DNA from 4 places in the Bacillus sp. MN7755 genome. Region 4 is predicted to be linked to each of the others. Evidence: riboswitches for the same ligand, from Rfam matches in the RefSeq annotation. Region 4 holds a riboswitch; each other region holds the start of a gene.
The links. A riboswitch is a leader RNA that binds a small molecule or an ion and turns the genes downstream of it on or off. The one in region 4 is predicted to bind S-adenosylmethionine.

Region 1 (3,701 bases), on a different contig from region 4:
AAATTGGTGCTGTGTTATGTTATCTCTTTATGGCCAGAAGAAGTGAGAAGCAGTTTGAACTGCAACAAAGACAAAATTTAGAGGCTTAACAAAAAAGAACTGATTCAAAGGGAATATTTGAATCAGTTCTTTTTTTCATTTCTTTGAAATACCTCATACATATTATTCATGATCGTATCATATAAAACAGCAAGTTTATCCCACACCCAGCGATTACTATCGACTTCTTTTTCACCGCAGTCGATAATATCGGTGTGATCGGTAATTTTATACGCTTTTTTAACGATAATAGGAGCAATCTTCGGTATGCGTGGGATTTCTTTTAAGATATCTGCAAAGTTTCCAATGTAGATGTGACCGATGATTTCGATTGTTAATGATTTATCCGATATATTTAGCACAGTATAAAATTGATTTGTATGTTGTTGTTTTAAATATTGGGCTAACTTAAATGGAGCATGCTTCTTTTTTAATACGCGGCGAAGGCTCTCTGTATTTTCAATATGAAGTGACTTTTCGCGAATGAGGACACGAATATCTTCTCCCATAAAAGGCATTGTTTTGTACATAGATGATTCTCCTTAAAAACTTACATATGCTTGCTTTATGCATATGTAAGTCTAGCATGGTTTGTTCTTTATGTGTGCTTACAGTTTTGTAAGGTGAGGTAGTAAAGCAGTGCAAAAGTTATTTGTATAAAGTGACGATACTGTGACAAACATGTTGGTATATATATTACGATGTCGTCTTAAGTGTAAAAAGTAGGGTGTTCTCGGTATAATAACAAGTGGAGATAAAAGAAACTATAATGAGTAGTAGCTGTAGATAAAAGGAGAATTCGAGATGAAGAAGGTTTTGGGTATTGCTGTAATGGGAAGTATGATCCTTCTAGCAGGATGTAATGGAAGTAAAGATACGAAAGAACCGAAAGAAAAGGTAGAGCAGTCTACTGAGCAAACGGAAGAGATGAAAGAATACCGTGCAGTACATGAAAAATATGATTTGAAAATGAATAAAGAAATTAATAAAGCACTGCAGTTATTTGAAGTTGCAAAAGAAAAGGGCGGTAAGGAAATAACAAATGCTGCATATAAAGAAGATGTGCAGAAGGTAACAACGAGCATGTTAGAAGATATTGATCATATACGTAAAGAAATTCGTGTTCCGAAGTCGAAAGAGCAAGAACATGAGGTATATATTGGTTTCTTGAATGAATCGGAACAAGCGATGAAAAAATTACAGAAGCTGGCTAAAGAAGAAGATTCATCGTTGATTCGTGATATAGAAATTAATTTTGCAACAGCATCGACATACTATAAACGTTTTCAAGCAGAAACGAAAAAATAACCTTGCCTGTGCAAGGTTATTTTTTCTTCTTACCATCGCCGTCTTCATCCTCGGATACTAATATCTTCTGTTCTTCGTGAAATTCGGAAATAGTTTGCCCGGTAATATTATCGAAAGGGGTATAAAAAAAGGTGATACTTTTCTTTTTGATGAAGAGTTTGTAGAAGCCGATGATGACAAGTATAACGATTGTTAATGGTAATCCTATAGTAGCTAGAAGTAAGGGGTCCATCTTATAACTCCTTTCATATCATTTTTTTTATTATAAGCGAAATAAGACATAGATAAATAAAAGTGTTAAAAACTGATTTTTCTAAATATATCCAATTTGATTGACTTTTCATTTTTTCAGAATTATAATTCGAAATATACAATTTGAACCAAATAATAATATAGTAATTTACTTATCCAGAGAGGTAGAGGGACTGGCCCTATGACACCTCAGCAGCGGGTTCTGTAATAGGAACACCGTGCTAATTCCAGCAAGCAAGTCTTGAAAGATAAGTGATGGGCCTTTGTTTATTAAGCCTTGATCTTATTTTTTAAGATCAAGGCTTTTTGTATTCTAAAAAGAGAAAAGGGAGTAATTGAAAAAGTACGTTCATAAAACAAAGTAAATATATGTGTTTAGGAGGTTATTAGAGTGTATGTAATTAAAAAATTATCGGTTATGGTGTTCACACTATGGGTTATTACGACAGTGACATTTCTAATTATGCATATTATTCCGGGAGATCCATTTTCATCAGATGCAAAAATCTTTCCTGAAGAAGTGATCCAAAACATGAGAGCGAAGTATCATCTTGATGAACCGTTATGGAATCAATATGTTGCTTATTTAGACGGTGTAGTTCATTTTGATTTTGGTGAATCCGTTCAGTCGACAGGACAAGGTGTATCAGAAATTATAACGACAGGATTTGGTCCATCAGCAATTATCGGTCTACAAGCACTTATTATTTCATTGTTAGTCGGAATTGCTGCAGGTACATTTGCTGCCCTGTATCATGGCAAAGTAATTGATTATAGTGTGAGCTTACTTGCAATTCTCGGTATTTCTATTCCAAGTTTTATTTTAGCACCACTATTCATACAAGTATTTGCTATCCAATTTGAATTATTACCAGTGGCTTCTTGGGGAACATTCGAACATACAATATTACCGTCTTTCGCATTGGCACTAGGACCAATTGCAGTGATTACAAGATTTGTTCGTTCTAATATGATTGAAGTTTTGCAGAGTGATTATATTAAGCTGGCGAGAGCGAAAGGTATACCAATTAAAAAAATCATTATAAGGCACGCTCTTCGGAATGCAATTGTTCCGGTACTTACATTTGTTGGACCATTAATGGCTGGACTGTTAACAGGGACTTTCGTTATTGAAAAAATATTTTCCATTCCTGGTTTAGGAAAATATTTCGTAGATAGTATTTTTAATCGAGATTATCCGGTAATTATGGGAACAACCATTTTCTATAGTGCGCTATTGATTGTATGTATTTTTATTACAGATATCATTCATCGTATTGTTGATCCGCGCATTCGTTCTATTACGTAAGGAGGGGGGAATATTTAAATGGGAGCTTATGAAATTAATAAACAGTTATTAACGAATGAAGAGAAAAAAGAATTAACGATAAATAAAGATCAGCAAACGATTAGCCGAAAAAAGGAAGTACTGCGTAAGTTTGTATCGAATCCAATCGCAGTTTTAGGGTCAGTGACGTTATTACTAATTATTGCATTCTCTCTTATTGGTGAAAGTTTAACGCCATTTACTGCGAGTGAGCAAGTAAAAGAGGCAACAAACTTACCGCCTAGTAGTGAACATTGGTTCGGAACAGATGATTTAGGTAGAGACATATGGGCACGTACATGGGCTGGCGGGAAAATTTCGCTAACAGTTGGATTGATAGCAGCAGTTCTTGATATAGGGCTAGGTGTACTGATCGGTGGATTTAGTGGATATGTGAGAGGGCGCAATCGCCTTGGAACGTTAATTGATGAGTGGATTATAAGAGGGATTGAAGTATTATATGGTATCCCATATTTGTTAATTGTTATTTTACTATTAATCGTTATGAAACCAGGTCTTTTTACCATCATTATCGCACTTGCATTAACAGGGTGGATTGGAATGGCTCGTCTCATTCGAGCTCAAGTCTTGTCTTTAAAACAAAGAGAGTTTGTTATTGCAGCGGAGCGACTAGGTACATCGCATATGAAAATTATATATGGACATTTAATTCCGAACTTAACAGGCATTATTATCGTGAATTTGTCATTTACAATTCCAGCAGCTATTTTCTCAGAATCATTTTTAAGTTTTATTGGCCTTGGAGTGCAATCAC
Region 2 (3,701 bases), on a different contig from region 4:
TAACGGTAGCTGCTGGCATTGGACCATCTTATTTAGAAGAAAGACTTCCCCAAGGAACGCCTGTTGCTTGGATTATGCCAAATACAGCTGCTGAAATTGGAAAGTCTATCTCCTTATATACAATGGGACAATCAGTAAATGAGATGCATCAAGAAACCCTGCAACTACTTTTAAAAGGCATTGGTACTTCGCAACTCTGCACTGAGGAAGAAATTCATCAGCTTACTGCAGTTACTGGAAGTGCACCAGCCTTCCTTTATTACTTTGCTGAAAGCTTAATTGAAGCAACAAAAAGTTATGGAGTCGATGAAGCAACCGCAAAACACCTTGTCATTCAAATGATTTCTGGCTCCGCTTCTATGCTTGAACAAACGCAAGATCCGGCTAACCTCCGCGAACAAGTAACAACGCCAGGTGGTTCCACAGCTGAAGGTCTCAAAACTTTATATGAGTATAATTTTTCAGAGGCAATTCAAAAAGCAGTAGAAGCAACAAACAAAAAAGCTAGGGGGAAATAATATGAGTTTAACAAGTTTAAAAGACTATACAACATTACATAACGGAGTAAAAATGCCTTGGTTCGGTTTAGGTGTTTTTAAAGTAGAAGATGGTTCAGAGGTAATTGATTCTGTAAAAGCAGCAATTAAAAATGGCTACCGCAGCATCGATACTGCAGCAATCTATCAAAATGAAGAAGGCGTTGGACAAGCGATTCGTGAATCAGGTGTTTCACGTGAAGAATTATTTATTACATCAAAAGTATGGAATAGCGATCAAGGATATGAAACAACACTTCAAGCATTTGAAACTACATTAGAAAAATTAGGTCTAGAATATTTAGATTTATATTTAGTACATTGGCCTGTAAAAGGGAAATATACTGAATCATGGAAAGCATTAGAAAAGCTTTATAAAGATGGTCGTGTTCGTGCTATCGGTGTGAGTAATTTCCACATTCACCACTTACAAGACGTATTTGAAATTGCTGAAATTAAGCCAACGGTCAACCAAGTGGAATACCACCCACGTTTAGCACAAGAAGAGTTACACGCTTTCTGTAAAGAACATAATATCCAGCTTGAAGCTTGGTCACCATTAATGCAAGGCCAACTACTAGATAACCCAGTTTTACAAGAAATTGCGACAAAATATAATAAATCAACTGCGCAAATTATTTTACGCTGGGATTTACAAAACGAAGTTGTAACAATCCCTAAATCTATTAAAGAACATCGCATTATTGAAAATGCAAACATCTTCGACTTTGAATTAAGTGCTGATGATATGAAAGCAATTCAAGCTTTAAATGAAGATCGTCGCGTTGGTCCAGATCCAGATAACTTTAACTTCTAGTAGAAAAACCACTGCCATATGCAGTGGTTTTTCCGTTAAAGAAAACTGAAAATTTAAACTACATTTCATTCGGTTGACACTTCATCATCCAAGGTGTAAGATTTTGAATTATCAAAGAAACACAAAATTTAATAAAGTTTATTTGTTTACTCATTGTATCAAGAGAGGTGGAGGGACTGGCCCTTTGAAACCTCGGCAACAGGTTCATTTTGAATACTGTGCCACTTCCTGCAAGCTTTATGGCTTGAAAGATAGAATGAGGGACTTCGTTTATATACGGGTGCATAACTTGTACGTAAAAATCCCTCTTTCTCAATACGAAAAGAGGGATTTTTATTTTTCATTTCCCTCATCATCATCCAAACTTAATTATTTAGGAGGAAAATCAAATGAAAAAGAAGTTTGTACCCGGTATTGCATCAGTTGTAGGAGTAAGTATTTTATTAACTGGTTGCGGTAGTTATAAAAACGAAGCAAGTGGAGCAAATGCAAAAGACGAGGCACCTAGTAAACAGGTTTTAAACTTATCTTCACCTACTGAAATACGAACAATGGATACAGCTCGTGCTACAGATACTGATTCTGGTCAAGTAATGAGAAACGTATTTGAAGGTTTGTATAATCTTGGTGAAGGTAACAAACCTGTCCCTGGTGTTGCAAAATCTCATGAAGTAAGTGGCGATAAAACGAAATACACATTCCATTTACGAGATTCAAAATGGTCAAACGGCACTCCTGTTACAGCGAAAGATTTTGTCTTCGCTTGGCAAAGAGCTGTCGATCCAGCAACAGCCTCTGAATATGCATTTTTATTCTTTGATATTAAAAACGCAACAAAAATTAACAACAAAGAACTTCCAGCCGACCAACTTGGTGTAAAAGCAGTTGATGACCATACGTTTGAGGTAGAATTAGAGCGTCCTGTTCCATATTTTATTAGTTTAACAGCGTTCCCAACATTTCTACCAATTAACGAGGAATTCTTTAAAGCACAAGGTGATAAGTACGCTTTAGAAGATAATACAATCTTGTACAATGGAGCTTTTACACTAAGCGATTGGAAGCACGAACAAAGCTTTAAATTCAAGAAAAACCCTACCTATTGGGATAAAGATACTGTCAAACTAGAAGAAATCAATTTTAACGTAGTAAAAGAAAAATCAACAGAAGTAAATTTATTCGAATCAAAACAATTAGACCGTATAAAATTAACATCTGACTTCGTTGATAAATATAAAAAGGATGCGAACTTTAAAGAACGCCCGAACGTAGGCGTACAATTTTTACGTATGAATCAACAAAACAAAGTACTTCAAAACGTTTCTGCACGCCAAGCAATTGACCAAACAATTGATCGAAAATCCTTTGTAAATACGTTATTAAATGATGGCTCTACACCAACCTTTGGCCTCGTTCCAAAAAACTTTGCAAAAGGGACTGATGGAAAGGACTTCCGTACTATAAACGGAGATTTAACCAAAGTTGATACAAAATCTGCACAAGAGTTATGGAAGAAAGCTAAACAAGAGCTTGGTTCTGAAAAAATCACATTAGAATTATTAACAAGTGATGCTGACCTTGATAAGAAAACTGGTGAGTTCTTAAAAGGACAACTAGAAAAGAATTTAGACGGATTAACAGTAAATGTAAAACCACAACCACGTAAACAACAAGTTTCACTTTTATTAAAAGGTGACTATGAAATCGGCATTGACGGCTGGAGTCCTGACTTTGCTGATCCAATTACATTCCTTGAACTATTTACAACGAATAACCCTTACAACTTAGATCATTACTCTAATAAGGAGTTCGATGAAACAATTGAAAAAGTTAAAACGACTTTAGCTGGTGATGAAAAAGCTCGCTGGGAAGCATTACTAGCATCCGAGAAAATATTATTTAAAGACTCTGTTATCGCTCCTCTTTACCAAAAAGGTGAATCTTATTTAGAACGTTCTTATGTGAAAGGAATTGTACAAGTAGAATTTGCAGGTCAATTAAACTTCAAATGGGCACAAATTGAAAAATAAAAGGCAACCTGAATTGAAGTTTTTCTACCCATACCAATTGTTTTATTGGAAAAATGTATTAAAAGCGGATTTCTCAATGAGAGAAAATCCGCTTTTTCAATATAGTATTTTTAAAAAATAATACTCCAACTTTTATTATTGACATATAGTTCTTTCCAGCGTTAATATTCTAAATAATCAAAGAAACGAAATATTTAATCACCAAAATATAATGTCTACTACGTTGAAACATATAACGACAGATTATAGTTCAACATATATATACATATAGAACATCTGATTACCTACATGCACATATTTATAATAGGCTTTCTCTTC
Region 3 (3,701 bases), on a different contig from region 4:
ATTTCTATTGATACTGAAACTTCATATGGGTTGAATTCTTTCTTTCATGTACATGTTCAAACTTCTTTATATATATTAGAAATTACGAAAAAATTATGTGAAAGCATAATTTTTGATTTTGTAATTTATGATATATTTGGTGCTGGAGAGTTAGTAAAGGAGTATTTACAAATACCAGGTGTAGTTTCTTCTCCTATATTTTTAATTCCTCCAGAATTTTTAGAGACGTTACCTTTTCATCCAAATGCAGAAATACAATTCCAACCCGATGAACTTTCTGAAAAGTTACTATATCAAATGGAGCATGAATTTGGCGTAAAACCTAAAAATAATCTTCAATTTATACATAATAAGGGAGATATTTCTCTCGTGTACACAAGTCGTTATTTCCAACCTAATAGCAATTCGTTTGGAGAAAATAACATTTTTATTGGGCCGAGTATTTCAAATCGTAAAACAAATGTAGAGTTTCCATTTGAAATGCTTAAAGAGAAGAAAGTTATTTACATTTCAATGGGAACACTACTTGAAGGACTCGAACCATTCTTTAATACTTGTATTGATACTTTCTCAGATTTTGATGGGATAGTTGTAATGGCAATTGGTGATAGAAATGATCGTTCTAAAATTAAAAAAGCGCCAGACAATTTTATAATTGCTTCATACGTACCCCAATCAGAAATATTAAGTGAAACAGATGTTTTTATTACACATGGCGGCATGAATAGCGTACACGATGCTATATATTTTAAAGTCCCATTTGTAATAATTCCACATGATAAAGATCAGCCAATGATAGCACAAAGGTTAACTGAGCTTGAAGCAGCGCATCGGTTATTGAAAGAGCATGTTAATGTGCAAACGTTAAAAGAAGCGGTAACAGACGTACTTTCAAATGAAAAGTATAAACATGGTATACGAAAACTTAATGATAGTTTTTTAGAATGTGGTGGTCCAAAAGAAGCCATTGCAGTTATTGAATCTCTTTTAAGTAAATAGTGTCAACAATATACAAGCATAGAGGTTCTACCTTTATGCTTGTATATTGTTATCCCGCAAACTGCACAGCAGTATTTGCATGTAAAAAAGCAGTATCAAACACAGGAACAGTAAGGTCGTTTTGTGAAATAAGCAAAGGGATTTCAGTACATCCTAGTAATATTCCTTCTGCGCCATTTTGAATTAATAATTTTGTAATTTGTAATAGCTTTTCTTTTGATGTTTCTGAAATAATTCCTTTACTTAATTCATTTAAAATAACGTGATGAATAAAATTTCTTTCCTCTTCATTTGGAATGACTGTCTCAATGTTATAGTTTGCTAGACGTGATTTATAGAAGTCTTGTTCCATCGTTTGTTTTGTACCCAATAGTCCGATACGCTTTATATTCTGTTCTACCATTTCTTTAGCACTTACATCACCAATGTGAAGAAGTGGGATGGATATTGCACTTTCTACTTCTTCAGCAAATAAATGGACCGTATTAGAACACATTAATAAACATTCAGCTCCAGATTTTTCAACTTTTTTTGCAACTGTGACTAATTCGTTTTTCACTTTTTCATATTGATGATTTTGTAATAAAGTAGTTACCTCACCAAAGTCCATGCTATATAAAACAAGCTTTGCATTTTGATCATATTGAGAGAGTGTAAGTGTATTAATATGTTTATAGTATAACGATGTAGATTCCCAACTTAGTCCACCAATTAAACCGATTACTTTCATCGTGCATTCCTCCCGTAACTATTTTGAACTTATTATTTCATAATTCCGATAAGAATACAATGATTTAAATGTACCGTTAAATAAAAAATAAAAATAATTAGAAAAGTGTTGAAATTTACACTTCTTAGTGCCATAATACGAATTACAAATTAATACTTATCCAGAGAGGTGGAGGGAACGGCCCTATGAAACCTCAGCAACCCCTATATAAATTTATAGGAAGGTGCTAATTCCGCAGAGGACACGATGTGTTTTTTTGAAGATAAGAGGATTCTTGAACGTGAAAGAAAATGACCTCTTATATAAGAGGTCATTTTTTGTTGTATAGAAAGGGAGTGTCGATGCATAATTCATTTTCAAAATAAATATAGAGTAATAAAAGTTGACTAATATGAGAGGGGAATTGTAATGAACAAATTATCAACAAAGTTAGTAGTAGCAATCGGAATTGGGGCAGCATTATACGGGATATTAGGACTTTGGGGATTTTCTATTGCGCCAAATACATTTATTAAACCCGCATTAGCTATTTTAACTGTTTTTGGAGCTCTATTTGGTCCAGTTGCAGGACTGTTAATAGGTCTTATCGGTCATACCGTAACAGATACGATCGCTGGATGGGGTATTTGGTGGGGATGGGTTATTAGCTCAGGCATTATCGGATTTGCAATGGGACTCATTCAAAAAAGAGTTGGCTTTAGTGTGAGAAACGGGACGTATAATAAGGGAGATATTTCTTATTTAGCCATTACTGGGTTAATTGGAATTGTCATAGCTATTATATTTGCTGGGGCATTCGATATTATTGTGATGGGAGAACCGTTTGACAAAATTGTTATACAAGTATTAGGAGCAACAATTGCTGATGTTATTGTATTTTTAGTTCTTGGATTGCCAATTACAATAGGTTTAGCTAAATCTAATAAGAAACATACACATTTAAAAATTGAAAAGTAGGGATGTTAACATGCAACCAATTATTTCTTTTGAACAATTCAGCTTTCAATATGAGCATGCAGCACAGCCTACTGTAAAAGACATTTCATTTCATATATATCCTGGAGAAAAAGTACTAGTTGCTGGACGAAGTGGTTCAGGGAAATCAACGTTAGCTCATTGTATCAATGGGCTAATTCCATTTTCTTATGAAGGAATTAGTACTGGTAATATTTTAATTGCCGGAAAAGATCCAAGGAAAGAGAGTATTTTTGAACAGAGTAAACAGGTAGGAACAATTTTACAAGATCAAGACGCTCAATTTATTGGCCTTACAGTAGAAGAAGATGTAGCATTTTATTTAGAAAACGAATGTGTAAATCAAGATGATATGAAAAAGATTGTTTCGGATTCATTAAAAAAGGTGAAGATGCATGCTTTTCATAAACAAAGTCCACATGAATTATCAGGAGGGCAAAAACAAACTGTTTCTCTAGCAGGTCTGTTAACAACAAATGCTAATATATTATTGTTCGATGAACCGTTAGCAAATTTAGATCCGCTAAGCGCCATACATACAATACAACTAATTAAAGATATACATAAACAATATAATAAAACAATTGTAATTATTGAACATCGAATAGAAGAAATATTAAACCTGGATTTAGATAAAATCATTTTAATTGATGAAGGTGAAATTGTTGCGATTGGGACACCTGAAAAGATTTTAGCGTCAAATATATTACCATCTTTAGGCTTAAGAGAACCTATGTATATAGAAGTATTAAAGAGATTACATTTTGATAGTAATAATGACGTAATATACCCACTTGAAAATCTTTATAGGGAAAGTGTTAGTGGCGTAATAAATGAGTGGATGGAGAAGCAAGTTTTTTGTAAAGACACTCCTACAAAAAAAGAATTATTGAAAGTAGAGAATTTGTCATTCTCATATTCTAATAAACAAAAAGTATTAGATAATGTGAATTTCTCTATATATAAAGGGGAAATAGTAGCACTTTTAGGCCATAAT
Region 4 (3,701 bases):
TTATATATAGTGACAAACGGTATTTCTAAGACGCAAGATAAACGTTTACGTAATGCAGGATTACATGCCTTGTTTAAAGATATTTTCGTTTCTGAAGATACGGGATTCCAAAAGCCGATGAAAGAGTATTTTGATTATGTTTTCGAACGAATTCCTAATTTTTCCTTTGAAGAAGGACTCATTATTGGGGATTCGTTAAGTGCTGATATTAAAGGTGGATATGTAGCGGGAATTGATACTTGTTGGTTTAATCCAGAAAAGAAATCAAATAATAGCGAGATTGTGCCAACATATGAAGTACAAAATTTTGAAGAGTTATATGCGTTATTGAAGCAACGTGTGTAATAAAAATAGGCAGTGGAACTTTTGTCCCTACTGCCTATTTTTATTCGTTTGTAGCTTCGTTGTTTTTAGGAAGTGGAAATGCATTACCAATCGCTGCCGCTCCAAGCATCGGTAATAGTAAATTGAGCGGGAAAAACATGAGTAATAGTAGTGTTATAGCAATTGGTTTTCTTAATGCATAGCTTGAAATTGCTGTTGTGACAATGGCTACCGAAGCAATTGGATCTATAGGGATAATGGAAGCTATAGCATATCCGATACTAGATCCAGCGAATATAATTGGGAAAATGTGTCCGCCACGCCAACCTGTATTTAAACAAACGGCAGTAATACATAATTTTAAAACCCCTGAAAGAAGTAGTACCCAGAAGGATAAATGGCTCCATTCAACGACTAAATCTTTTAATTGATGTTCTCCGGAGAATAATGTGTATGGGAGAAAAGTTCCTGCAATCCCTAATAAAATACCACCGATAATTCCAAGGATAAGTTTGTATTCCCTAAAAGGATGAATGAATTTCTCTAATGTGAATTCTAATTTAAAATAAAAGAATCCAACTATAGCACCAATACTAGCAAGTGGTAGAAAGGCAATCCATTCATTAAGAGAAAGGGAACCTTCCCCAAAATCAACGATAAAGGATCCACGATTATCAAATTTACTAAGTAATAAATAAATGGAAAAACCAGCGAAAGTAGTAGCTAAATATACAATCGCTTTTTTTCCTTTAGAAAATTCATTAATTTGCTCACCCTCATTTTCATTTGGAGCTAAATAACCGAATAATGGCGCGTTAAAAATTACACTTAAAGTAGCACCAATTCCAACCTCTGTTAGTTCATTCATTCCTTTTAAGGCGAATGTAAAGCGATCCCCTACCCATGTACAAAGTCCACCGATAATGCCAACAAGTGCTGCTTCGGGACCTAAGCTAGCCCCAAATATTAAAACGATAATCGCAGTTAAAGTAGCTTTATGTACAAAACGGTATTCAATTCTACCTGTTTTTTTATATTCACCCATTACTTCCGGCATAAGACGTGGATATGTGCCGAAGTATTTTTGGGTTAAGCCAACGAGAATACCGCCGATAGTTGTTATACAAATGGTGTAATACGGGGGAGAAGATAAGATAGTAGGTAAGTATCCCCAAATAAAGTGAATGCCGATATTTATTGTAACTAAAAATAACCAGACTGTTGCTCCTACTATAGAGCCTAAAATAATGCCGTATAGGACGAGTATAAAGTGCATGTCCTTTGTGTGTGTCATGTTCTACCTCCGTTATGTAAGTTTTAATGTTGAAAGAATTAAATATACTACTGTGAAATGAAATGAATATGTATAGTATCTTTTTGAGAGGTTGGCTTATTCAATATATTGAGGTCTCGTCAGAATTTGGAATGTACACAGTTAAACTACTTATTTAATTCTATGTATTAATAGGGGATTTTAAAAGGTCTTTTTCAAATGAATATGGAATATATTTCTTTTGTTATGTGTATCAAATTATTTGTTGTTAATTTAGAACATTCAGAAAAACTGATTGACATTAGGAAATTATTGCTATAAAATCAACGGTAATTGCATAGTCTTATCAAGAAAAGGTGGAGGGACAGGCCCGATGAAACCTTGGCAACAGCCGTATAACGGAATTGTGCCAAATCCTGCAGGTAATAATCCTGAAAGATAAGAAAGAGCCTTTAGAGCGTGTTTTCAAACTGCTCCTTTCTTGTTTTCAGGAAAGGGGCAGTTTTTTATTTTGTATAAGAAGAAAGGAGAATGAGAGATGGGAGAATCATGGGGAAAAGGAACAATTTGTGTGCAAGGTGGCTATACGCCAAAGAATGGTGAACCGCGTGTTTTACCGCTTTATCAAAGTACAACGTATAAATATGATACTTCGGATGATTTAGCAGCACTATTTAATTTAGAGGCAGAAGGATATATCTATACGCGTATTGGCAACCCTACTTTAGCAGCATTTGAGCAGAAGTTATCAGATTTAGAAGGCGGTGTAGGAGCTGTTGCAACGGCCTCTGGGCAGGCTGCTATTATGCTCGCCGTTTTAAATATTTGTAGTAGCGGAGACCACTTGCTTTGTTCTTCCACAGTTTATGGCGGGACGTTTAATTTATTTGGGGTGAGTTTGCGTAAACTTGGTATTGATGTTACGTTCTTTAATCCAAATTTAACAGCTGATGAAATTGTGGCCCTTGCTAATGATAAGACGAAACTCGTTTATGCGGAATCGCTAGGAAATCCAGCGATGAACGTTTTAAATTTCAAAGAATTTTCAGATGCAGCCAAAGAGTTGGAAGTACCTTTTATTGTGGATAATACATTAGCAACTCCTTATTTATGCCAAGCATTTGAACATGGAGCAAATATTATCGTTCATTCTACGACGAAATATATTGATGGTCATGCAAGTTCTTTAGGTGGCATTGTCATTGACGGAGGGAACTTCGATTGGACAAATGGGAAATATCCTGAACTTGTTGAACCGGATCCAAGTTATCACGGCGTAAGTTACGTTCAAAATTTTGGTGCAGCAGCTTATATTGTGAAGGCACGTGTTCAATTATTAAGAGACTACGGAAACTGTATGAGCCCATTCAATGCGTATATTAGCAATATCGGCTTAGAAACATTGCATTTACGAATGGAGCGTCATAGTGAAAATGCTCTTGCAGTTGCTAAGTGGCTTGTTGATCATGAACGTATTGAATGGGTGAATTATCCGGGATTAGATAGTAATGAAAATTACTCGTTAGCACAAAAGTATTTGAAAAAAGGTGCTAGTGGTGTTTTAACATTCGGTATTAAGGGAGGATTAGAAGCAGCGAAAGAATTTATCGCAAATGTAAAACTAGCAACTCTCGTAACGCATGTAGCTGATGCACGAACTTGCGTCATACATCCTGCTAGTACAACGCATAGACAATTAAGTGCTGAAGATCAGCGTTTAGCTGGCGTTACATCAGATTTAATTCGTTTATCGGTTGGTATAGAAGATGTTTCTGATATTATTGCAGATTTAGAAGCAGCGCTAGTCGGAGGCAAAGAACATGCCGATCATAATTGATAAAGATTTACCAGCTCGCAAAGTGTTGCAGGAGGAGAATATTTTTGTAATGACGAAGGAGCGAGCAGAAACACAAGATATCCGGGCATTGAAAATTGCTATATTAAATTTAATGCCTACAAAGCAAGAAACAGAAGCGCAATTACTTCGTTTAATTGGTAATACACCGCTGCAATTAGATGTTCATTTACTTCATATGGAATCGCATTTGTCTCGTAATGTAGCACAGGAACATTTAACGAGTTTCTATAAAACATTCCGTGATAT

Region 1: linked by a shared signal. The riboswitch ahead of ACYVEC_RS11210 (ABC transporter permease) and the one ahead of ACYVEC_RS02745 (bifunctional O-acetylhomoserine aminocarboxypropyltransferase/cysteine synthase) in region 4 are both predicted to bind S-adenosylmethionine.
Region 2: linked by a shared signal. The riboswitch ahead of ACYVEC_RS11260 (peptide ABC transporter substrate-binding protein) and the one ahead of ACYVEC_RS02745 (bifunctional O-acetylhomoserine aminocarboxypropyltransferase/cysteine synthase) in region 4 are both predicted to bind S-adenosylmethionine.
Region 3: linked by a shared signal. The riboswitch ahead of ACYVEC_RS16215 (ECF-type riboflavin transporter substrate-binding protein) and the one ahead of ACYVEC_RS02745 (bifunctional O-acetylhomoserine aminocarboxypropyltransferase/cysteine synthase) in region 4 are both predicted to bind S-adenosylmethionine.

Annotation. Positions count from the first base shown of each region.
Region 1 covers NZ_BTRL01000009.1:25,073-28,773, forward strand. The annotation lists gene ACYVEC_RS11190 (multidrug effflux MFS transporter) at 1-89, shown strand, start outside; gene ACYVEC_RS11195 (hypothetical protein) at 123-569, opposite strand; gene ACYVEC_RS11200 (hypothetical protein) at 844-1,347, shown strand; gene ACYVEC_RS11205 (DUF3951 domain-containing protein) at 1,364-1,579, opposite strand; SAM riboswitch class I at 1,749-1,854, shown strand; gene ACYVEC_RS11210 (ABC transporter permease) at 1,991-2,908, shown strand; gene ACYVEC_RS11215 (ABC transporter permease) at 2,927-3,701, shown strand, end outside.
Region 2 covers NZ_BTRL01000009.1:36,013-39,713, reverse strand. The annotation lists gene proC (pyrroline-5-carboxylate reductase) at 1-518, shown strand, start outside; gene ACYVEC_RS11265 (aldo/keto reductase) at 520-1,353, shown strand; SAM riboswitch class I at 1,506-1,611, shown strand; gene ACYVEC_RS11260 (peptide ABC transporter substrate-binding protein) at 1,743-3,383, shown strand.
Region 3 covers NZ_BTRL01000013.1:252,977-256,677, forward strand. The annotation lists gene ACYVEC_RS16205 (macrolide family glycosyltransferase) at 1-999, shown strand, start outside; gene ACYVEC_RS16210 (aspartate/glutamate racemase family protein) at 1,049-1,729, opposite strand; SAM riboswitch class I at 1,883-1,998, shown strand; gene ACYVEC_RS16215 (ECF-type riboflavin transporter substrate-binding protein) at 2,138-2,686, shown strand; gene ACYVEC_RS16220 (ABC transporter ATP-binding protein) at 2,697-3,701, shown strand, end outside.
Region 4 covers NZ_BTRL01000003.1:44,441-48,141, reverse strand. The annotation lists gene ACYVEC_RS02755 (YjjG family noncanonical pyrimidine nucleotidase) at 1-345, shown strand, start outside; gene ACYVEC_RS02750 (chloride channel protein) at 386-1,618, opposite strand; SAM riboswitch class I at 1,938-2,042, shown strand; gene ACYVEC_RS02745 (bifunctional O-acetylhomoserine aminocarboxypropyltransferase/cysteine synthase) at 2,136-3,434, shown strand; gene metA (homoserine O-acetyltransferase MetA) at 3,418-3,701, shown strand, end outside.